Regions from separate parts of the Peribacillus sp. NPDC096379 genome, predicted to be linked through region 4. Evidence: riboswitches for the same ligand, from Rfam matches in the RefSeq annotation. Region 4 holds a riboswitch; each other region holds the start of a gene.
What was found. A riboswitch is a leader RNA that binds a small molecule or an ion and turns the genes downstream of it on or off. The one in region 4 is predicted to bind cyclic di-GMP.
Positions count from the first base shown of each region.

Region 1: another riboswitch for cyclic di-GMP. It lies ahead of sinI (DNA-binding anti-repressor SinI); the one in region 4 lies ahead of ACIQZI_RS03365 (type II secretion system protein).
Region 2: another riboswitch for cyclic di-GMP. It lies ahead of ACIQZI_RS22810 (methyl-accepting chemotaxis protein); the one in region 4 lies ahead of ACIQZI_RS03365 (type II secretion system protein).
Region 3: another riboswitch for cyclic di-GMP. It lies ahead of ACIQZI_RS20015 (aspartyl-phosphate phosphatase Spo0E family protein); the one in region 4 lies ahead of ACIQZI_RS03365 (type II secretion system protein).

Region 1 covers NZ_JBIWFD010000004.1:242,285-248,135, reverse strand. Annotated here, with positions in the region: gene ACIQZI_RS18395 (chromate transporter) at 222-791, shown strand; gene ACIQZI_RS18390 (chromate transporter) at 788-1,318, shown strand; cyclic di-GMP riboswitch class I at 1,735-1,818, shown strand; gene sinI (DNA-binding anti-repressor SinI) at 1,847-1,993, shown strand; gene ACIQZI_RS18380 (helix-turn-helix domain-containing protein) at 2,086-2,409, opposite strand; gene secA (preprotein translocase subunit SecA) at 2,936-5,446, shown strand; one part of gene prfB (peptide chain release factor 2) at 5,614-5,685, shown strand; one part of gene prfB (peptide chain release factor 2) at 5,687-5,851, shown strand, end outside.
Region 2 covers NZ_JBIWFD010000009.1:56,979-62,829, forward strand. Annotated here, with positions in the region: gene ACIQZI_RS22810 (methyl-accepting chemotaxis protein) at 1-1,536, opposite strand, end outside; cyclic di-GMP riboswitch class I at 1,788-1,898, opposite strand; gene ACIQZI_RS22815 (hypothetical protein) at 2,608-2,865, shown strand; gene ACIQZI_RS22820 (helix-turn-helix transcriptional regulator) at 3,256-3,447, shown strand; gene ACIQZI_RS22825 (hypothetical protein) at 3,431-3,610, shown strand; gene ACIQZI_RS22830 (hypothetical protein) at 3,610-3,846, shown strand; gene ACIQZI_RS22835 (hypothetical protein) at 3,978-4,100, shown strand; gene ACIQZI_RS22840 (hypothetical protein) at 4,205-4,831, shown strand; gene ACIQZI_RS22845 (hypothetical protein) at 5,242-5,598, opposite strand; gene ACIQZI_RS22850 (hypothetical protein) at 5,747-5,851, shown strand, end outside.
Region 3 covers NZ_JBIWFD010000005.1:97,422-103,272, forward strand. Annotated here, with positions in the region: gene ACIQZI_RS19995 (helix-turn-helix domain-containing protein) at 1-467, opposite strand, end outside; gene ACIQZI_RS20000 (DUF6366 family protein) at 740-934, shown strand; gene ACIQZI_RS20005 (hypothetical protein) at 994-1,227, shown strand; gene sinI (DNA-binding anti-repressor SinI) at 1,475-1,615, shown strand; cyclic di-GMP riboswitch class I at 1,815-1,897, shown strand; gene ACIQZI_RS20015 (aspartyl-phosphate phosphatase Spo0E family protein) at 1,933-2,118, shown strand; gene ACIQZI_RS20020 (MerR family transcriptional regulator) at 2,276-2,722, opposite strand; gene ACIQZI_RS20025 (aldo/keto reductase) at 3,004-3,987, shown strand; gene ACIQZI_RS20030 (hypothetical protein) at 4,442-5,029, shown strand; gene ACIQZI_RS20035 (PspC domain-containing protein) at 5,178-5,360, shown strand; gene ACIQZI_RS20040 (protein-glutamine gamma-glutamyltransferase) at 5,654-5,851, opposite strand, start outside.
Region 4 covers NZ_JBIWFD010000001.1:706,881-712,731, forward strand. Annotated here, with positions in the region: gene ACIQZI_RS03360 (type II secretion system F family protein) at 1-707, shown strand, start outside; cyclic di-GMP riboswitch class II at 775-858, shown strand; gene ACIQZI_RS03365 (type II secretion system protein) at 1,171-1,659, shown strand; gene ACIQZI_RS03370 (prepilin peptidase) at 1,891-2,646, shown strand; gene pilM (type IV pilus biogenesis protein PilM) at 2,664-3,635, shown strand; gene ACIQZI_RS03380 (PilN domain-containing protein) at 3,611-4,234, shown strand; gene ACIQZI_RS03385 (hypothetical protein) at 4,234-5,196, shown strand; gene ACIQZI_RS03390 (SPOR domain-containing protein) at 5,290-5,851, shown strand, end outside.

The DNA.
Region 1 (5,851 bases), on a different contig from region 4:
TGTATAATATAAAAGGTAAATACGAGATGAGGGCCAATCGTGATAATGGATTTTTTTGCATCATCCATATGCTTCACAAGGGAGTACATTTATTGAAAAAATGGAATGGGTGCAGCATCTTAGCCTCTTACAGCAATGAGTGTTGTTTGGCCAACGTCAAATGAAATTGATGCGATGCCTTTGCGGCTTGGAAGATAGATTAGTAGAAATAGGTGAAGGTTATGAAGCAATTACATATTTTTATGGCTTTTTTTAGAGTAGGAATGCTTGGATTTGGCGGTGGTCCCGCAGCCATTCCGCTTGTGCAAAAAGAGGTAGTAGAGAAATATAAATGGATGAATAATGAAGACTTTGGTGATATCTTGGCACTCGGAAATGCACTTCCTGGTCCGATTGCGCCTAAGCTTGCAGGGTATATTGGTTACCGTGTTGGCGGCATTTGGGGCTTGTTGAACGGAATACTTGCATCGTGCGTTCCTACAATTCTCTTAATGATTTTGCTATTAACAAGTTTGAATGCTTATAAAGATCAAACATGGGTCACAGGGATGACAGCAGCGGTCGTTCCTGTTGTCGCTGTGATGCTGCTAACCATGACTGTAGAGTTTTTCAAAAAATCAGGCTCATCTAGTATGGGGTGGCTGTGGACTATTGTCTTCGTTTTGCTTGGATTTGTGTTCATGCAACTGCTGCATGTGCATCCTGCTATTATTATTATTTCTCTGATTATCGGGGCATTACTTAAGAAAGACCCTGCTTCTAGACCTGATAAGGAGGCAGAAAAGTCATGATTTATTTACAGATTTTCTGGGCGTTTTTCATTTCAGGCATCCTCGGATATGGTGGTGGTCCAGCATCAATTCCGTTAATTGAAAAGGAAGTCGTCGATCGATATGGTTGGTTTACGGTTCACGAATTCAGTGAAATGATTGCAATAGGGAATGCGCTACCTGGCCCGATTGCGACCAAGATGGCCGGTTATATTGGATTTGAGCAGGCAGGTATCCTCGGCGCCGTTGTCGGGGTATTCGCTGCAGTGGCCCCTTCACTCATCTTAATGCTTGGACTGCTCAGTATCTTGATGCGACACAAAGAATCCCCAAGGGTGAAAAGAGTGACGGTCGTCGTACGTCCTATCATCGCTGTGTTGCTAGGAATGATGGCGTATGACTTCTTTTTCACCGCATATGAAGGAATTGGTTGGATTCAGACACTAGTAATTGGTGCGATTAGTTATATGTTACTTGGTAAATTGAATGTGCATCCTGCCTATGTAATCGCTGGTGCTTTAGTATATGGTGCTATTTTTCTTGGATGAAAAAATCCCTTTGATGTTTAGTTCAAAGGGGTTTTTCGTTATCATCATATTAATAAATATATTGTGTATATACGTTTAAAAAAGAAAAAAACGTAACGCTAGAAAGAAGTGCTTCATTTAGTAGAGTGATAAAGGCCAACGGATTTGTCCCAGTCGCGGGTGAAATTGACGGTACAATGGCGAAATATCTAGACTATATGTCATGAGTATAAAAGGCCGAATTAGCTGACGATAAAAATACTTTAAATGATCTAGTTTCCAACTTATTTATATTTGGACTATGTAGAAGTTAGTCGATCTATGTTGTATATTGTCAAAAAATGAAAAAATATAAGGTAATATTTTTCAATTTAATTTCATAAAGTTACATCAAAAATACAAAAAATTCTGTATAATCAAGAAAAAGGAAGTGCTTACACAGAAAAAGGCAAACCTATTGAAAAGTAGGGACGCAAAGTCACGGGTCTAAGGTAGTGTGCTACGATGGCTGGACTGCCTGAAATACATAGTATTTTAGGAGGGATTGGGTTGGAGGACGTAACAGTTTATGAAGAATGGATCGAGCTAATGATACAAGCTAAGGAACTCGGACTGACGAAAGAGGAAGTCCTTCATTTCTTGGAGCAAAAAGCAAACGAAAATAAAAAAGATGAACCAACCTATCATATGATGTAAAATGTATAACCCCCTTAAACAAACTGGTTTTTTACGAAAGCCCAGTTCGTTTAAGGGGTTTATTTTTTTAGACCGGGCATGGAAACAGGGCTTCAATCTTCTTGCTTTAATTTCCACTTGTTGAATTCAATGAATTCACGGAATTGATCCTTGGATACACCAGATTTCATCGCTTCTTGAACAATGTTCATCCATTCCGCGTCAAGGCCATCTTTGGCTGGCTCATCATATATGAGCGAATCGACAGGAATTTGCAGCACTAAGGCGATTTTTTCAAGAAACTGGATGGATGGATTTGTTTGTAAATTTCTTTCAAGGGAGCTTAAATAGGACTTGGCAACTCCTGCTTTTTCCGCAAGTTCTGTCATGGATATTCTATTTTCTTGTCTCAGTTTTTTTACGCGATCACCGATCATATTATCACACTCCAAAAACTTTTCTGAAGATATTTTTAACTCTGAAGCTGTTAGTATCCATTCTAACAGTTTTCATAGTAGTTAATCTATAAGTTTTCATAATAACGTGAAGTTGTACCCACCCTTTATACATGGTAATATTAAGGGTGCACCTATTTACTATGACATATAATGGGTAAAATAAAGTGAAACTTCCATCAGTGTTTTTTTCCACTAATGGTTCGTTGAAACAATCGGGGATTTACTTCAAAAAGCGAGGCGACTGCCCAGACCCGACAAGCATAAGATGGAATACGGCGTGGCGTAGTTTGCCACAGAGTATTACAGCTTATGACCTCAAGGGACTAGGAGCCGCAGCTAGATTTGGCTGTTTATCCCCACCTTATTTTTTCTTGATTCTTTCACAAAATTTGTGTTGGGGTATTACAGTCTGTTAAACCGGGATATCCGTTAATTTAATCTTATGAATCCTAAGTTCTTTTTACTTTTTTGATAAAGACTTCTATATAAAGAGGAGCGTTTTTGAATGCTTAATATTTTAAATAAAGTGTTTGACCCGAATAAACGAGAAGTGAAGCGTCTTGAGAAGCTGGCCGATCAAATTGAGATGCTGGCGGATGAAACAGCTTCTTTATCAGATGATCAACTGCGTGGAAAAACAGAAGAATTCAAAGAGCGGTACCAAAAAGGAGAAACGGTCGATGATTTGCTTATCGAGGCATTCGCGACGATTCGTGAAGGGGCGAGACGAGCGTTAGGGATGTATCCATTCCGCGTCCAGCTAATGGGGGGGATTTCCCTTCATGACGGGAATATTTCCGAGATGAAAACCGGGGAAGGTAAAACGTTGACTTCCACTCTTCCTGTTTATCTGAACGCGATTACTGGGAAAGGTGTTCATGTCGTTACAGTCAATGAATACTTGGCAAGTCGTGATGCAGAAGAAATGGGTAAGCTCTATGAGTTCATGGGCTTGACGGTTGGTTTGAATATAAATGGTATGTCGAAAGAAGAAAAACAAGAAGCGTACAATGCAGATATTACGTATAGCACGAATAATGAGCTTGGCTTCGATTATTTACGTGATAATATGGTTCTTTATAAAGAGCAAATGGTGCAGCGTCCTTTGCATTTTTCTGTCATTGATGAAGTGGACTCGATCCTGATTGATGAAGCTCGTACACCATTAATTATTTCAGGTTCGGCACAAAAATCAGCTCAGTTATATATTCAAGCGAATGCATTCGTACGCACGCTAACTGTGGAAAAGGATTATACGTATGATGAAAAAACAAAAGGGGTCCAGTTGACAGAAGAGGGGATTAATCGCTCTGAGAAGGCTTTTAATATTGAAAATTTATTCGACATTAACCATGTTGTGTTGAACCATCATATTAATCAAGCTTTAAAAGCCCATGCTAGTATGCATCTTGATGTCGACTATGTCGTGCAAGAAGGCGAAATTGTCATCGTTGACCAATTCACTGGACGGTTGATGAAAGGACGCCGTTATAGTGATGGACTCCATCAGGCCATTGAAGCGAAAGAAGGTCTGGAGATTCAAAATGAAAGCATGACACTTGCGACGATTACGTTCCAAAACTATTTCCGGATGTATGAAAAGCTTTCCGGAATGACGGGTACAGCCAAAACGGAGGAAGAAGAATTCCGTAATATCTATAATATGAATGTAATCGTGATTCCAACGAATCGTGAAATTGTTCGGGATGACCGCGCTGATTTAATTTATGCATCTATGGACGGTAAATTCCGTGCCGTAGTTGAAGAGATTGCAAAGTGCCATACAGCGGGGCAACCTGTTCTAGTTGGTACAGTAGCGATTGAAACGTCTGAAATTATTTCAAAGTATTTATCAAGAAAAGGGATTCCGCATAATGTGTTGAATGCGAAAAACCATGGCCGAGAAGCGGAAATCATTGCCGGTGCTGGTGAACAAGGTGCCGTGACAATTGCAACGAATATGGCTGGTCGTGGTACGGATATCAAGCTTGGTGAAGGTGTGAAAGAACTGGGCGGTCTTGTGGTGCTCGGTACGGAGCGACACGAAAGTAGACGGATTGATAACCAGCTTCGCGGACGTTCTGGTCGTCAAGGGGATCCAGGTATGACGCAGTTCTATCTTTCTATGGAAGATGAATTGATGCGCCGCTTTGGGTCAGATAATATGAAAGCGATGATGGCACGACTTGGGATGGACGATACACAGCCCATCCAAAGTAAGATGGTATCCCGTGCTGTGGAATCCGCTCAGAAACGCGTTGAAGGGAATAACTTCGATGCACGTAAACAGCTTCTTCAATATGATGATGTGCTACGTCAACAACGTGAAATCATTTATAAGCAACGTTTTGATGTTTTGGATAGTGAGAATTTACGCGATATCGCTGAAAACATGCTTGAAGCGAGTATTCATCGTAATGTGGCCCTTTTTGCACCAGGTACAGACGGTGAAAATTGGAATTATCAAGGCTTACTCGATTATGCCCAGGGCAATCTGTTCGATGAGGGTGAAGTAACAGAAGCTGATCTAAATGGAAAAGATGAAGCTGAAGTAGCGGATTACATGCTTGCGAAAGTGAAAGAACAGTATGATAGTAAAGAAGAGCAATTGTCATCTGAACAAATGCGTGAGTTTGAAAAGGTAATCGTCTTGCGTGCAGTTGACAGTAAATGGATGAATCATATTGATGCGATGGAACAATTGCGTCAAGGAATCCATCTTCGTGCATATGGTCAAATTGATCCATTACGCGAATATCAGCAGGAAGGCTTTGCGATGTTCGAGGAAATGGTGATGGCCATTGAAGATGACGTTGCGAAATATATTATGAAGTCAGAAATCCGCAATAATCTGGAGCGTCAGGAAGTCATTAAAGGACATGCTGTCAATCCAAAAGAAGGCTCAGAAAAGGTTAAGAAAAAGCCACTTCGTAAATCGCCTGAAATCGGAAGAAATGATCCATGTCCATGCGGAAGCGGTAAAAAGTATAAAAACTGTCACGGGAATGTAGAGTAAATAGGCTAGAAGAAGAGGTCGGTTTAGTCCAGGGTTTACCGCCTCTTTTTTTCATTTGAACAAGTAACAAGAGAGAAACTTGAAATACAATTTGCGAATCTGTCCTTTTTTGCATATAGTTGTAGAGACTGATTACGTTTTTTGAAAATAATTAAGAGGTGAATTGCATGGAATTAGCAGATATCAGACATGAGCTTGAGAATACAGCTAAGAAATTAGCGGACTTTAGGGGGTCTCTTTGACTTAGAAGAGAAGGAAGCCCGTATTGCTGAATTAGATAATATTATGAGCGATCCAGAGTTTTGGAACAATCAACAAAAGGCACAAGTCGTCATTAATGAAGCAAATGGATTGAAGGAGCAGGTCAATCAATTGGCAGAGCTCAATGATTCGTATGAAAATCTT
Region 2 (5,851 bases), on a different contig from region 4:
TATGATCAAACTTATCTGGCCAATTTCGTTCGATTTCTCATTTAATACACTAATTTTTTCAGCAGAAGAGGTTACATTTTTATCTATTTCACCCATTTGCTTTACGGTATGGTTAACAACATCACTACCTTGTTTAGCGGATTCAGCTGAATAATGGATGGAATTGCTAACATTTTTCATACTCACTGTAACATCATCAACGTGCTTGAATACTTCATTGATAATACCTACTGCATTCTTCATTGCAGCGTTCTGTTCATCTGTTCCGGTGGCAACACTTTGAATTGACTCAGTTATTTGATTGGAGGCTTTTTGATTCTCAACGGAAGAAGCAGCTAGTTCCTCAGATGTAGCTGATAATGCTTGAGATTCAAACCAAATCTTTTTAATTGTTTCTTTTAAACTACTAGACATAATATTGTAATTCTTCCCCATATCTCCAATTTCATCATTTGACTTAATCGTGACTAATTGAGTCAAATCACCTTTAGACATAGCTAGGGATAAATCACTAATACTTTTGATACTTCGTGTTATCCTCAAACTAACAAAAATGGAAACTAATAAAGATACAACAGCGAAAATCCCGCCTATAATGAAAATCGCCGAGCGTATAGAATCTGCAGTAGTTAAAAGTTCGCTCTTCTCAATAACAGCGATATACTTCCAGCCTTCATTTTTTGAAGAGATTGTGTTTAATACATAATCTTTTCCGTCAATTTTTGTTTCAAACGAGCCATCTTTACTTAAATCCTTTAATTCGGGAACATTTAGCTTAGAAATTTGCTGAAAGTTCAAATCAGCATTCTTTGGATGTGCAAGGATTGTTCCATCTCCTTGCGCTAGAATTACATAGCCATTTTCCCCTATACTGATTTCCTTAATAATACTCGTTAAACCTTCTAAACTAACATCTAGACCTAACACACCGACTTGTTTTCCGCCTTTTTCAATCGCAACTACATTACTTACAATAATTCCTTCTATCCCAGTAGCGGCATAGGCACCTGTTAATTGTACTTTCCCTGGTTCTTCTATACCCGTAGTATACCAAGGACGTTCTCTGGGATCGAAACCAGCTGGCACAGGACCCTCAGGATATTGAACATACCCTCCATCCGATGTCCCCATATAAGCATAAGCTGCATTAGGATGGCTCTTACCAAATTGAGAAAGCATATCAAATATTGCTTTTTCTTTCTCCCCATTTGCTGAAGGGGTCATATCAATTGACCCTTCTCCTGTTATATCTTTATAGGAGGTAATGCTTGAATCAGCATTTAAAACGGCAGGGTTGGTAGCTAATAAATTGACATTTTCCCTAATAGATTCAAAGTACAAGGAAATTCCATTGTCTACCTGTTTAATTTCTCTTTCACTAGAATTGATATAATCCTTCTCGGTTTTTTCACTAACTGTTTTATTAACTAAAAAGCCAATAAAGATGATTGGTACTAATGATAGTAATAAAGAATTAATTAAAAACTTTGCCTGAAATGAAAATCTTTTATTTCCCATTTTACCAAACCTTTCCATTTTTGTTCTAAGCAAGCATAAGATGCTTACTGTTACCTAGCTATTAAATCGTTAACTTCAATAATCTCTCATCCCTTATTAAATATTTTTTTAGCAAAGTTATTATCCTCCATTCACAATTCACTAAAAAATAATCCAGGTTTGTTGATGATTCACAAATTCTCGCTTCTGGAAACTAGTATTGCAAAAAAAAAGACTACTCTATGTACCATAGAATAGCCAAAGGATATTAATAAACATTAATCCACAAATTTGGTAACCAGGCGATCATAGTTTAGATTACGGGACTTTTGACCACTCCCTAAACCTTAGACCCTAGGCTTTGCGTCCTATTCTTTCGAAATAGTTTGCCTTTATATTCCATAAAAACCAATCTAAAATCACATTATATTATATTCTCACATAATTCTACAAACTTCAACAATTTTTGCAAAATAAACCAATACTTTTTATTAACGAGTATTGTTCTTTGAAGAAACTAAGATTGCTTTAAATTTTATTCAGGTTACTGCAAACATACAAAACGCATATGACGCTCTAACGCCACCATTTACTATGTAAGCTAAATCGTGTACAACGCTACACTCACCTAATCACAGTGGTGGCGGTGCGAAGTCAGAATTCGAACTATTTCTCAATAATATAGGTATACTTGATAAGAAGATTGGCTATTTTATGAGATTGCGAAGACCCGCCCCATGTCCCCATACAAAAAAGCTTTCCACCAGTTCAAGTAACTGATGAAAAGCTTTTTTAATTTAATAAACCTCTTATACTAGGCTCATGATGTTTATTACATCATGCCGCCCGTGAGATGAGAGTGTGTAATATCGTTAAAGAGAGGTGCAAAAAGCGCGGTAAATCAGCGTTTTAGATATTGTTGGCTGTAACATCTTTAACGGAGATTTACCGTTTTTTATGGGATTGCGTTAGCAAAATGTTAGCATTTTCAAGCAGATATTCTGGACCAGTTGTTTACACACTCTACATGACTTGTGTACTTTTAACAGACATTATGCACTATGCGACTATATCTACTTAAATTATAGTCAAAGTGGAGGCAAAACAAAAATGTCAAATGTGATTGATGAATTAGAGGTACTAGACGGCTATTTTGACGGTGATAGATTTATCCTAAGGGGAATAAATGGTCACGCAATATATGGAGCGTACAAAGCGGATAATATGCTTTCGTTGGCTAGATTAATTCATGATAATGAGCCATTCAGTTTTACCATTGATAAGGAAAAGATGATTAGAATACCAAGAGAATTAAACAAGCGAATTAAATATGAGTTAACCATGATAGCAGACGAGTTGAGTAGTTAATTTACTACTCTTTTTTTGTTTTATTAGACCCCACCCCGTGCCGAATGATTGACTTTTAGCAGTTAATTTATATGTATCGGTCATCCGCTCCGTATAAAAAATTTTTCAAAATATTAAGGCGTACAACTTTTATAAAACGTATGTCCTAAAACATCCCACCTCAATAAAGGCAGATACCACCATTTTTACAGGTGATTACTATACATTCGTTCTCCCTACTTGCCTATAAAACTTTACCCATGTACGCACAGAAACAAAGGCTTTTTATTGTTATTTATCGTTTTATCTTTTATTTCATTGTTCTATCCCTTTTTTTGTTAGGAATTAATAAACCGTTCTTATAATGAGTATGTCAGAGAACAGTACAACAAAATTAGGAGGTTTTACGGTATGGAAAAAGAGTTTCTAACAGTTCGTTCATTATCAAAGTTACTAGATATGAGTGAGCAAACAACCTATAAATTGGCACGAGAGGGGGTAATCCCAGGACGTATCAAAGTAGGTAAATCCGTTCGTTTTAATAAAACGGTTGTAATTGAATGGCTACAAAAAGGAGGGGCTAAAGATGATCGTCAAAACTAAGGATTTATACAGCTTTTCACAAGCAGCGGAAATATTAGGTGTTACTGCCCAAAGACTTTTTGAATTATGTTCATCATCTTATGTGGAGAAGGTGCACCAAAATAACCGTATCTACTTTACCAAAGAAAGTATTAGACAATTAGTCCTAAGGGGTGATGTTTAATGATTAGCATTGAAAAAACTAGCAGATTACTAAACCACTTTAACATAGCATTTACTGAAAATGCGGTGTTGGGTTACTTACAACGTGGTCAACTTGACAAAGCCCCTCGTATAGAAAGCGGTTATTATTCACGTAACACCAAATACGGCTACAGTGTAAACAAGGATAGCCTAGTAAAGTTTTTACTTGATCATGGGGCTACTGAAAAAGAAATTAATGAAGTTCTTGAGGGATAACTTATCCGCAGCCAACCGCTTTTATGTATTTATCGCATAGAGCGGTTTTCTTATATTTTTGCAACTTATCCGCTAGTTATCTCGATTACTAGATTAACCGTACAAATACAAATTTTTAAGGAGGACTAAACATGGAAAAATTAGTTGCAGTAAACATAGAAACAGGTGAAGTAAAAGGAGATATTGCTTTTTACAGAACCCCCGAACAACAAGAAATAGTCGGTAAGAAAAAAAAAGGGAAGAATATATATTAAGAGGGAACAGACCTTTTATAAGTTGTTTTCATGACTCAATTAAGGATGTTACTCAATACCTATCCCTAACAGTCAGTGGAGCGTTAATGAAATTGTTACTATACATGAAAATGAATGGCAAGGGGCTATTACAGAAGGACGGTAAGCCTTTAAAGCAAATTGATATTCAAAATATCTTTGGTAAGAGTAAAAGACAAACCGTTGATATTGTTAAGCGTCTTGAAACTTTATCTATTCTTATAGCAGTGAAAGACGGTCGTTCAAAACTCTTTTACATAAATGAACGCTTTCATTCCATGGGTAAAATTACGAGGGAGGGGAAATTTACTAAGCTACTCACTACTAAACTTCGTGAAGTAGTAAAAGATTTGAAACTTGAGCAGCTAGGTTTTTTATATAAAATCCTTCCCTACTTTCACTATGATACTTGCGTACTTTCACATAATCCTAATGAACAGGATGAAAAGAAAATCCTGTTCATGAACCGAAATGAGTTATCAACAGCTATTAATTATGATGTTGATAATATTACAGCTTTAGTTAAAAAACTAGAAGAAAAAGGGCTAATAATGACCTCTAGAAGATATGGTAATGTACTTTACTATGTCCATCCTGACTTAATGTACCGCCAAGCAAATAACGGTGATATGGAAAAATTCAATGCTTTACGTAAGATGTTTAAGGCTCATCAAGTCAACGCAATCAGCAGAAAAACAAAAGTTAGGGACTGAAAATTCAGTCCCCTTTTTAATTTCATTTTGTATTTGTACGCCAACAATGCGGTGTAAATTGCACTTATAAACCATTCTATACGGTATCGACTGCACCTATTAATCATGTAGAAAACTTCCCTTAAGCAAATGATATCAATGGCTTAAGCGTTTTACATGTATATTTCCCCTCTTATATCTTGAACAAAATCAACTTACCCTATTTTATAATAAAATTAAAAATCACTAGGGCGAGGAACGAAGCCCTCGAAGTGAGCGAAGCGAACGGAGCAGACAAATGATATTAATTAAATTATTTTAATGAGTTCTGATGTTCGAAGAACTCCCTTCGGTCGTCCTTCTCCATGGTGCTCCTAAAGTCGCACTTATGATTTTCCTTTAATTTTTAAAATGTTTTTCAAGTCGATATTTTACATAGAAAATCTTGAGTATATAAACACAGTAGCTATTAATCCAAACACTACAAAAAGGAAAGGTAAAATTGTTAATGTTATCCCTGCAATTGCCATTCCTCTTCCCTTTGATGACTTTCTAGCCCACAAACCTAATGGAAAACCTAATAAGGAAACAATCCCCGATATTACCGCAAATACTCCATCAATACCCGAACTATACATTTGATTACTTGTTGCTACCGCTGTAATTATAGCAAGAAGTAAGAAAAATGTAGAAATAATACCCAAAATCATCGAAACGATGGCTGAACCTTGTCTATTTTTTTGTGGCTTTACGCTATTTACTGTCTTAGTTGAAGCTTGAGCAGCCATTTAACCCCACCTTTATACCTATGTATTATTTACTATTAAACTTTACCGTAATTCTCCTACTCTTTCAACCTCATTTTTCCAGTAAAGGTATTTCGCAACCATCTGCACATATACAACGATTACTAGGGCATAAAGGGGGCAAATAACTATGAAAATTAAAAGAGAATTTACAGGAACACAGGACTTTAAGTCCTTAATCATCCACCAAATAGAAAAAGAAATTGAAAAGATTGTTTTGGCGGCTTACAATAAT
Region 3 (5,851 bases), on a different contig from region 4:
ACAATAAAACTTAGCGCTAAAAAAGCTATCCAGAAGAATACAAGATAATTTTTCTTAATGACATACATGTATATAGTAGTCAAAATCGAAATAATAAAGATTACAATGAATCCTAGAAATATATAGGTTACCATTCCATGTTGGAACATAAAGAATTGAGCTTTTGTTAAGAGTAATATAACTAAGCATAATATTAAGAGGATGGAAATTATAAAGTATTTGAATATGTTTAGTTGAGTTTTATTAATAGACAATTTCTTTTGTAAATCTTTATCAGCCTTGATCAGATAGTCTAAACTTACATCATATACTTCACTCAATTGAACAAGATTCATAATATCAGGAACAGATTTATCATTTTCCCATTTAGAAATAGCTTGTGGAGTAACATTTAATTGTTCAGCTAACTGATGTTGAGAGTAGCCCATTTTTTTGCGTAAGGTTTTAAGTTTATGTCCTAATTCCATTTGTATCTCCTCCTTTATCTAAAATATAAACGAAGTTAGAGAAACAAACACTGTAGCCTTAGTTGAAATATGTAAACTTCTAGTATCAACGAAGAGTTGAGTATTCAATATTCACTTTTAATTATTTATTACAACCTATAACATCGCTTATGTTAACTGGATTTGTATAATGTATTCATTTGATCTTTAAAAAAATTTTTAACTAACAGAGCAGGATTGTTATGAATGTTGGGGAATAAAATCCCTTAAAGGAAAAAATACGGGGTGGTTTTGTGAACCGAGATGACCAAGACAAAAAACAAATAGAAGAACATAAGAAAAATCCAATGGGCAATTTCTCAGACTCTATTAACCGTTCAATGGTTGGTGATTTAGGAGCATTAACAAAAGGAGGTTGTCTTACCAAAATTATCACCGTAGTTATAATTATTGGAGGATTACTTATCCTTTCACGATGTTCTTATTAAACTAACTCTCCTTTAGTAAAATAAGGATTATGGTAAGTTAAGGTAAGGAGGTGGCAATTTTGAAAAAGTATCTTGTGTTTATAATTAGTTTTGCAATAATTTATACGGTATTTCAAATAGCATCGGGTTTGATTCTTACTGCTTCTTATACCCCTGATTATTCTTCAATAGAGGGTAATTTAAGTCAAACATTAGTGTTTGGAACGACATCAATTCCGTTACTGGTAGTTTTGCTAACTGCTACATTAGCTTATTTTCTCTCTCAAAAGAAATTTAGAACCTCAAAAAATTAAATGAACTAACGGATATGCTCTAGTTCAACAAGCAGCTAAAAGGATCTTCGACTGGAAGATCCTTTTTTTTATTGCCGATAAGAAATTTTATGTTAACTAGAAATAAATAGGATATGCAATTTTAATTATTAGGAGTGATTTACCTTATAACCCAAGTATTTCCGTTGTGGATTATAAGAAATAACTGTTACTTTTTATATAAATGGAATTGTAAAGTAAAACACTTCCAATTCCAAGGAGGTTAATCATGGAAAATAAACAATTAGATGAAAAATGGCTTCGATTAGTCAAAGAGTTAATAGAATCTGGAGTATCTAAAGAAGATTTTAAAGCATTTATAGAATTTAAAAAACTTGAAAAAGAAAATCAAAAGAGGTTGAGTACCTAAAGGGCACTCAACCTCTTTAATTTCCTATAATTCACTTTATGTTAACCGGATTTGTATAACGTATGCATAAATTACTTTTAGATTCTTGTTCAAATAAAGGACCATATTGTTAAAGATCCATGAATCCCCCCTCTTGGCAATTATTCCGATAGCAACAACAAAATGCGACAAATTTCAGAATCTAATTACAGTAATATATAACGAGAAAAGGCAAACTTATTGAAAAATAAGGACGCAAAACTACAGATCTAAAGTTTTAACTATGATGGCTGAGTTGCCTAAAATAATGCGCATATTTTAGGAGGTTATCTTGTTGGATGAAATTTGAAGAAATGGACGATTTAGAAAATAGGATCAATGAATTGAAAAAGGAATTAATTCTGATTGCAAAGGAAACAGGCTTAAATAGCCACAGCACCATTAATTGCAGTCAAAAATTAGATCAGCTTATCATGGTTTACCAAAAACACCTCAAAATAAAACTAATAGCATCCCCGTATTAGTATAAAATCCCCATTTCAATTATAGGGCTCTATAATTAAACAAGCATTTAAAAGGATCTTCCAGCCGAAGAGCCTTTTTTAGTGCGGATAATGCTGAAATGAATCTTTTATAGGTTAGGAGATATGCAAAAACACCCAATATAATCTCTACAGGGATTCACAGATCAATTTTGTCTTTCAGCTCGCGTATTTCATTGGGCATATCTTCTTGTTTCATGTTTTTCGGCACAGATGTTGTCCCTGCAGCAACTGCGGTATCATAAAACCAACATTTGTAATTAAGTGTATCCAGTGTTTTATTCAGCAATTCAATATGTTCCTCAACAATCTTTTTTCTCTCATGGAACATATTACGGCGCAGTTGGAGAGTTGAGTCTCCCTCCATATACCAATCTATAAATGTCTTGATTTCTTTGATCGGCATACCGGCAGTTTTCATACATTCAATCAGCCTGATCCACTCAAAATCCTTTTCCTTAAACAGACGTATACCACCCGCGCTGCGTTCCACAAAGGGGATCAGCCCTTCTTTGTCATAATACCGTAAAGTATACGGGGTTAATTGCATTTTCACAGCTGCTTCACTAATCGTATAGAGCATAATTCCCCTCCTATAATTTTTTTATAAAACCATTGACTTACAGTTAACTCTAAGGTGTAGGCTGAAGCTATCATTCCTTGCTGATTTTGTCAATATGAGAAAAAGGAGGGGAATAAGAACTGGATGAAACAGATAGAAGCATGTCCTATAATACAAAAAAATCGGAAAGCGAGGAATTATCAAATGGATTAAGTCGTGTTTGGAAACCTTTCCACTCTCTATATTTCAAAGATGGCTCAAGTCATAACATCAACATTTATTCTGGAAAATGAAGGAGGAGTAGCATGAAAAAGAGAGTGCTTGGTAAAGAAAAGTTAGAGGTATCTGAAATTGGGTTTGGATGTATGGGTTTAAACTACCACCGTGGTCCAGCCAAAGACAAAAATGAAATGATTTCTCTCGTACACTTAGCGATAGATCAAGGCGTGACACTATTTGATACAGCTGAAGTGTACGGTCCCTATTCTAATGAGGAGTTAGTAGGAGAAGCATTATCAGGACGTAGAGATAAGGTGAAAATTGCAACGAAATGTGGTATTCGAATTGGTGATGGCGAACAAGTAATTGATAGCAGCGCCGGATCAATTCGTAAATCCATTGAAGGCTCGTTAAGACGACTAAGAACGGAATACGTAGATTTATACTACGTTCATCGTATCGATCCTCATACACCCATTGAAGAAGTGGCGTTGACGATGCAAACCCTTAAGAAAGAGGGAAAGATCAAACATTGGGGACTTTCCGAAGCAAGTGCAGATACTATTAGGAGAGCACATTCAGTTGAACCACTAGCTGCAGTAGAAAGCGAATACTCTTTATGGTGGAGAAAAGTTGAAGCAGAAGTCTTCCCAACCCTTGAGGAATTAGAGATTGGTTTTGTCCCATATAGTCCGTTGGGTAGAGGATTTTTAACTGGAACCATTAACAAGAATGCGACTTTTGGTGACAATGATAATCGCGCAAGTTTGCCTCGCTTTACACGGGAAGCGCTTGAGGCAAATCAAACGGTTGTTCATTTACTTAAGGAAATAGCAAGTACAAAAAATGCAACTCCGGCACAAATCGCATTGGCCTGGACATTGGCACAAAAATCCTGGATTGTTCCTATTCCAGGAACAACAAGACCAGAGCGCTTAAAAGAAAACATCTCATCAGCCTGTATCTCGTTTTCAAAAGATGAATTAAATCATCTGGATAAAGAGATACGTAAGATCAATGTAATGGGAGATCGTTACGATGAGTCTGAAAAGAAAAGAACCGGTCTTTAACAAATAGTTACAAAAGATCAATAGATTCGGAGTGAACTTTTTAGATCTTTTAGGGGTAGCACTGACAAAACGCATATTTTATACGTTAAGACTCAATACCTTGATATATAAAGCTTTTAAATATAAATAACCAAAAAGGGTTTCTAACACTTCTTTTGGTATTTTGATTTTGGTTATGAGTTTTGGTGATGAAAACAAGCTATAATTACCATTATTTAAGTAGATACCAAGACTATTTTATAAACGACCGTTTTTGGTAGTCGTTAGCGTATAATATCCGCGTTTTGTCGGCTGAACCCCTTTAAGGAATAAAACTAATCTCTGATCTAAACTAACGGGTGCTTAATTAAACAATCAGCTAAAAGGGTGATTATGTTAACTCACTTGAAGGTCATACGTATTTCACAAGGAATCATACATATATGAGTTTAAGTGAAGTGAGGGTGAACAAACTATGAGTGTAAATCAAAAAGCATCCATACGAAGCATTTTAGAAGTATTGGCCCAAGAAGGAATAAAGACAGGCGATGTGGCTAAACAAATACCTGGCATAAGTGAAAAACCATTTAGAAACGCATTAAAAGAGGCTGGATATGAATTTAGGAACTCTGGTCAAAAGGGGTGGTTTTTTATTGGAGAAGGTGAAGAACCCCTTGATAAAAGTATTTTTGATTATGTGAAATCGAGTTCACCTAAAGTTCATATACCTTTCACACAAAGTAATCAGAAGTTCGCAAAGAGTAATAAGGAATTCACGAATCATTCACCTATTGTTCATGAGCCGTTCACCCAAGATGAAATCCATATGATTAAGGACATGCTTAAATCATGGCAAGAGGTTACCCCGACTACACAAACCAATGAGCCAAGTCTTTATGATCGCGTCAAACAGTTGCCACAAAGTGACAAAACAAGAAAGACGATTGTTATTGATCGTGTCATTGGTAAACGTTTAGATGAGTTTTGTGAAGCTGAGAGGATCAATAAGTCTGATGTGTTTCATTTAGCCTTAGCCGACTTTCTAGAAAAATATGAAAAGTGACCAAAGAAACAAAAAGGATTAGATATCTAAGAGGTACCCAATCCTTTTTTTGCCGATAATTTCGATTATGTAAACTCTTCCTGAAATAAAAAAAACACATATGGTATAATTAGGTAAAAATGATAAATGGAGAGAAGGAGGGGTTGCATTGAATAGATTAACAAAATCATCAAAAGATAAATCGTTATTTGGAGTATGTGCAGGAATAGCTGAGCATTATGGTATTTCCCCTTTTGCTGTAAGGCTATTATTTATTTTTATTCCCATATCTATTTCTATTTACTTAATTCTTGCAGTATTTTTACCTGAGAAAAACTCAGCACTATATTAAATTAGACAATTTTATTCCTTGTGTGCAAAAGATACTACTCCTTCAAATAACGTGCGTTAGTTGAAGAAAAAGACCGCCAATTAGCGGTCTTTTTAATGTACGAAAATAACTAAAAACATACATTCAGAAAAAATCCTTCTTCTATTAGGGGAGGATTAGTTGAAAGAACGGTAAATGTGGCTTTAAAACAAAGTTTGATAATTTGTAAAAAAGTTTGATCAAAAATCCTGTGGTACAGAATTTTTTCTTGTTCAGCAATCGGACCAGTTAGTCGTGTAACAGAAACCCAACTTCTATCGAAATTGATTGTACACTTTATTTAAATAGAATAGATATCGATCATATGAAATCGAACTTTCGTTATGGTTTATTACGACATGTTGAATTTTATTAGCCGTATAACCACGTGGCAGCATCGCTAATTTTGCCAAATGTTTAAAAGATGGCCTTATGACTAAATTCATCAGATAGGCTAATTGAGTACTCCCTGG
Region 4 (5,851 bases):
TGATGTACCCAGCAACGGTTGGTTGCTTGAGTATTATTATTATCATTTTTATGTTAGCTAAAGTCGTACCAACTTTCGCCGATATGTTTACTTCATTTGGTAGTGAGCTTCCTTTCTTTACGAAGTTGATTCTCAATCTTGGTGGATTTTTTGAAAGGTTTTGGTGGGTATTTCTCTTATTAGCGGTTGGATTATATATCTTCATTCGCTATATACGATCCAATAGCGAGATGAAATACTATCTTGATTATTGGCTTTTAAGAATGCCTATCTTCGGGCAACTGATTCAAAAGGCGGAGATTGCAAGAATGACGAGAACATTAAGCTCGCTTTTCAAGAGTTCTGTGCCAATTTTGCAATCTTTAACAATGGTGGAAAAGATTTTAGGAAATGAAGTGTTAACCAGGGTGATGAAACAATCGCGACTTTCGATTGAAAAAGGCGAGTCCATGGCCATTCCGATGGAAAGACACTGGGCATTTCCACCGATGGTCACGCAAATGATCATCGTCGGTGAAAAATCTGGTACTTTGGATGTCATGCTAGATCGCGTCGCTGATTTTTACGAAATGGAAGTAGACAATGCAACAAATCAAATGAAATCTCTTATTGAACCCTTTCTCATTATCTTTCTAGCTGTAGTTGTTGGAGGCATTGTAGCAGCCATTGCCGTTCCGATGTTCACTATATTTAACGAAATCCAATAAAAATGTTCAATATAGTAGAAAAAGTAGTTGTCAACTAGTGAATGAGTCTTATATACTAGCAATATATAAATAGATTGGAAACTGTGATTGATCATTTTTATTTGGGCACTTAAATGATCAGGAGTGAGTAGTGCACCCCGCCAATTTATGTTTAAATCCAAATTTTGGAATTTAAATATAAACATGGCGGTTTTTTTGTATGAAGGACATGGGGACGGGGCTTCGCAACTTATTCATCTAGCTAATCTATTTAGCGGGTTTACTTATCTGTTCGAGAAGGCTTCCGAAAATCCGGCTCCGCACCGCCACCATTGTGATTAGGCGAGTGTAGCGTGCTTCATGACCGATCCTTCATAGTAACTGGTGGCGTTTTAACGCCCTTTTAGGTTTTGTATGAAGTTACAAGCTGTTTTATTACACCGTGTCATACTACATAAAAAAATGAACTGAGGAGTGAACGTACATGATTAAACGAGTAAAAGCATTGATTCATGATCAAAAAGGGTTAACCCTAGTTGAACTTTTGGCTGTCATTGTGATTTTAGGAATCATCGCAGCGATTGCTGTGCCGAGTATTGGAAAGATTATTGATAATAGTAAGAAGGATGCTCATCTTGCGAATGCACAGCAAGTGATTGCAGCAGCTAAATTGTCCGATGCAGCCAATGAGAAATTTGGAGCAGACGGGGAAATTACTTTAGCGGAACTTATTAATGGTGGGTATATTGATGCAGACATTAAGCCTAGTGCTAGTGCCTCTGATGTGTCTGGTCTTAAAGATCCAGATGGAGGAGTATACTCCGTTGGTGGTGTTATAGTCGAGGAAACAGCCGGTAAAAAATCATATAAAGTATATTTAGTAGGAAGTAAGCGGTCTGTTGGAGCTAAAGAGTCTCCTGTTCCATCTTCGGCTTTAGATGATCGAACGAAAGTTATATCTAATGTGAATTGATACATGTATTATGATACTCCCACTCCTTTCCGCAAGGAGTGATTTTTTTTATCTAATAATAATCAATCTGCTTTATCAATCAATTGAACCTTCACGGCATTATCTTATTTAAATCTATATAACTTCCTGTATAATAAAAGGAACAACATGACGTCAAAACTCCACATCCAGTATGAAGGAAGGCTTATTGAAAACGGGGAGACCAAAACTCCAATAAAAAGGGAGAAATCCATGACACTATTTATTTACAGCTACATAGGTATTTTAGGCTTAGTTCTCGGATCATTTTACAATGTCGTTGGCTTGCGGGTACCGGAGAAACAGTCAATCGTACGGCCGCGGTCACAGTGTCCAACTTGCAAAAGAACGTTGACAGCTACGGATTTGGTACCTGTGTTGTCATATGTCTTTTTAAGAGGAGAATGCCGGAACTGTCATTCGAAAATATCGCCGCTCTATCCACTTGTTGAGCTTTTAACGGGTTTATTGTTTATGCTTGCATTCTATGAATTTGGATGGACAGGTGAACTAGTAATCGCACTTACCTTCATCTCGTTGTTAGTCATTATTTTTGTATCTGATATTGTCTATATGATTATTCCTAATAAAGTGCTGTTGTTTTTTGTTCCTCTTGTTTTAGTTGTCCGTTTAGTCGTGCCATTAGATCCATGGTGGGATATGTTTGTCGGTGCGGTCGTTGGCTTTGGTCTGCTTTTTTTCATTGCTGTCATTAGTAAAGGTGGCATGGGTGGGGGAGACATTAAACTGTTTTTCGTGTTGGGCTTGGTTCTCGGCCTCAAGCTGACTCTCCTTACGTTTGCCTTGGCAAGCTTCTTTGGAGCATTGTATGGAGTGGCTGGCATGATACGGGGAAATTATAAGAAACGGCAGCCGATTCCATTTGGCCCATTTATTGCAATGGGTGCGTTGCTATCCTATTTTTATGGAAATGAAATCTTAAACTATTACTTTACTATGTTTTATTGAAGCGGGTGATGAAGAGAGTGAGTGCATTTAATAGACAACATCGAGTTCATCTAGCCATTAAAGATCGGTATATTCGGTTTGTGGAATCTGGAAAAAAGCGAAAACTGCTAGCCTATGGGCAAAAGAGCCTTCCAGATGGTGTGATCGTTGAGGGGCAAATCAAAGATCGTGAAACGCTCGAACTGATTGTCGATGAAATGATCGATCAATGGAAGCTTAAAGGGAAAAAAGTTTCATTCTGTGTACCTGATTCAACAGTAATCGTTAGGAAAATTCATGTTTCGAATGAGATTCCAGATCATGAACTGAATGGCTATTTATATATGGAATTGGGCCAGAGCATCCATCTGCCTTTTGCAGACCCTTTAATCGAAGCTGTGCCTTTAGAAAAAGCGGCTGAAAACCGAGACGTGTTGTTATTTGCTTCAAGAGAAACCGTGTTACATGAATTTACAGCATTATTAAAGGGTGCATCTCTTAAACCTGATATAGCAGATCTATCAGTGCTATCGCTATATAGAATGTATTATCATCTAGGTCTTGCTAAGCAGGATGAGCATGTATTAATGGTGCAAATTGGGGTAGATGCATTTGTTTTATCTGTTTTTAACGAACATAAACCCGTTTTTTCGCGTCATTATCCTTTGGAATTTCATGATGAGCACTTTGAACTTTCTAAAAGCCGCAGTGGATCGGAATTTTATTCTTGGGTGGGTGCACCGAACGAATTACACAGTCAATCTCAAGATATTACCATGGAAATCGAACGTTTCCTATCCTATTACCATTTCAATCTTACAAAAGGAAATCATCGTATCTCAAAGCTCGTTTTGTCAGGAGACCATCCTTGTATGGAAACTTTTTATTCGGATATACATACTGCGATTGAAGTATCCGTTCAGCCATTACTTGAACCACTATTTCAAACGAAAAAAGGAAGGAACATCCCTCCTGTATATGCTGAATGTATTGGACTAGCGTTAAAGTAGGTGTCAACATGCTTGTAGATATTAACTTATTACCTAAAAAAGAAAAAAAACGACGTACCGTTGTCTTCTTGATTTTGTTGACGGGGATTGTGCTATTGGTCAGTGGATTCTTCTTCATGACTACCTATCAAGCACAGAAGACCCGATTGGTAGAACTGGAGCAAGAGTTAACGTTGACTAAAGAATTAAAAGTCGCGAAGGAAAAAGAGCGAACTCAGAGTGTTGAGTCCAAATCTGTGCGTGAATTGACAACGGCGATTCAATGGGTTGAAGAACATCAAAGTTCAACCTTTTTCATCATGAGAACTGTATCTTCATTATTACCTGAACGAGGGTTTATCGTAGATTTTTCCTATCAAGAAGATGGGGCTGTGCAGCTTACTGTTCGGTTCGATTCTTCCCGGGAGGCAGCTTATTACTTGAAAAGTATTTCAAATTCAGCCATTATTTCAGGAGCTAAGTTACAAACCCTTTCAACGGAGAAACTTGGGGATGGTGTGACAGCGGAGCCTATCCTTCCACGTTACAATGCACAATATGAATTAACGGTGGACAAGGCAGCCATTCAAGCATCAATACATGGGGAGGTAGGGTCATAATGCTTTCCCGAAAAGTAGTGTCGTTGATTCTCACACTTTTGTTGCTTTTTTTTATCATAGGTGTGAGTGGCGTGTATTATTTTGAATATAAACCATTACAGGACAAAATGGCTAGTCTTAACCGTTCGATTACGAAGGAACAAGATGAGCTAGAAAAGTTAGATCAAAAAGAGCAGAAAAGTGCTGCCATTAATACGATGGCTCTACAACGGAAGCTTCCAGTGAGTGAACTTGTTGATCAATTTGTATTATTGCTTGAAGAAGTGGAAGTAGCATCTGGTAGTCTTATTACGAATCTAGCATTTACAGATGCCGAACAAGCAGGTGATTCGGTAGATGAATTAGAAGCTGGAAAACTTGAGACAGCAGTAGAAACATCAAATACAAATCCACTACCTGAAGGAGTAAAGAAATTAACAGCGGTCATTACGGTTGAATCACCAACATATCTTGAACTGGAATCATTTGTGAAAGGACTCGAGAAATTGGAGCGCCTTACAAAAGTAGAAAGCCTTCAATACACCGGACTCAAAGAAAGTAGTCGTTTAATGAACGCAGAAGATAGACTTACATTTAGTTTAACAGTAGCTACTTATTATTATCCTAAATTAGAAGAACTTAAAAATCAGCTTCCAAAATATCAGGAACCGAAACCAGCCAATAAGATAAACCCATTATTTGAAGCAAATCTTCCTCAGCTATCGGAGAACAAAGCAGAGGGAAAATTGAACAAACCAGCTGAGCAAGATAAGGATCCTGACGGGAAAATTGTTAAACGGAATCAAATAACATACAAAGTGTACACCCATAACGTGCAACCAGGAGATACCCTTTTTCAACTTGCTATTTTATATTATAATAGCCGAAACGGTGAAAAGGTGATTAAAGATTGGAATGATCTGAAACAACTTGAAGCGAATACGACAATTGAAATTCCTGTTCCTACTGATGGCAAAAATTGACGAAAGCTATTGATAACAAGACGACAAAAGTCTTGTTATTTTTTTTTATTCCTATGATAGGATGGAAAAAAATGTGCGTAGGGGGCGAAAAAAATGGACAACCCAGAAAATAAAAAAGGAATCACCATAAAAATTAATGGCGAGGAAAAGCCCTTGGTTGAAGATGATCGTAGTGATAGCGTGACAGTAGCTGAAAATCAAACTTCTGCAGCAATGGAGCCAGAGGATGAAAGCTTTGATTGGGTATTTCCTAAGGACGAGGGTGTATTCTATCAACCCGCCACTTCTACGAAAAAGAAAAATCCAACGATCCTCGCATTTGGCGGTAAATGGAAAAACCCAGGTAACAAATCGGGATACTCTCTTAAACTTCCATTTTTAGCTATTTTATTTGCGGTGATTATAGGTTCAAGTCTAGGTTTAATCGTGTTGAAAGCAATTACGGCTGATAAAGAGGTAGCGGCTGTCCCTGTTGAATCTAAGATCCCTAATGAGCCTGTGAAAGATGAAAAGAAAGGAGCGGCTGTACCTACCATCCAACCGCTAACGGCTTTCCTTGTTCAAGGTGGTTTGTTCAGCAATGAAGAGGCAGCCAAGCAAATTCAGGAACGAGTTATGGATAAAGGTGTACCTGCGGAGGTATTGAAACAAGATG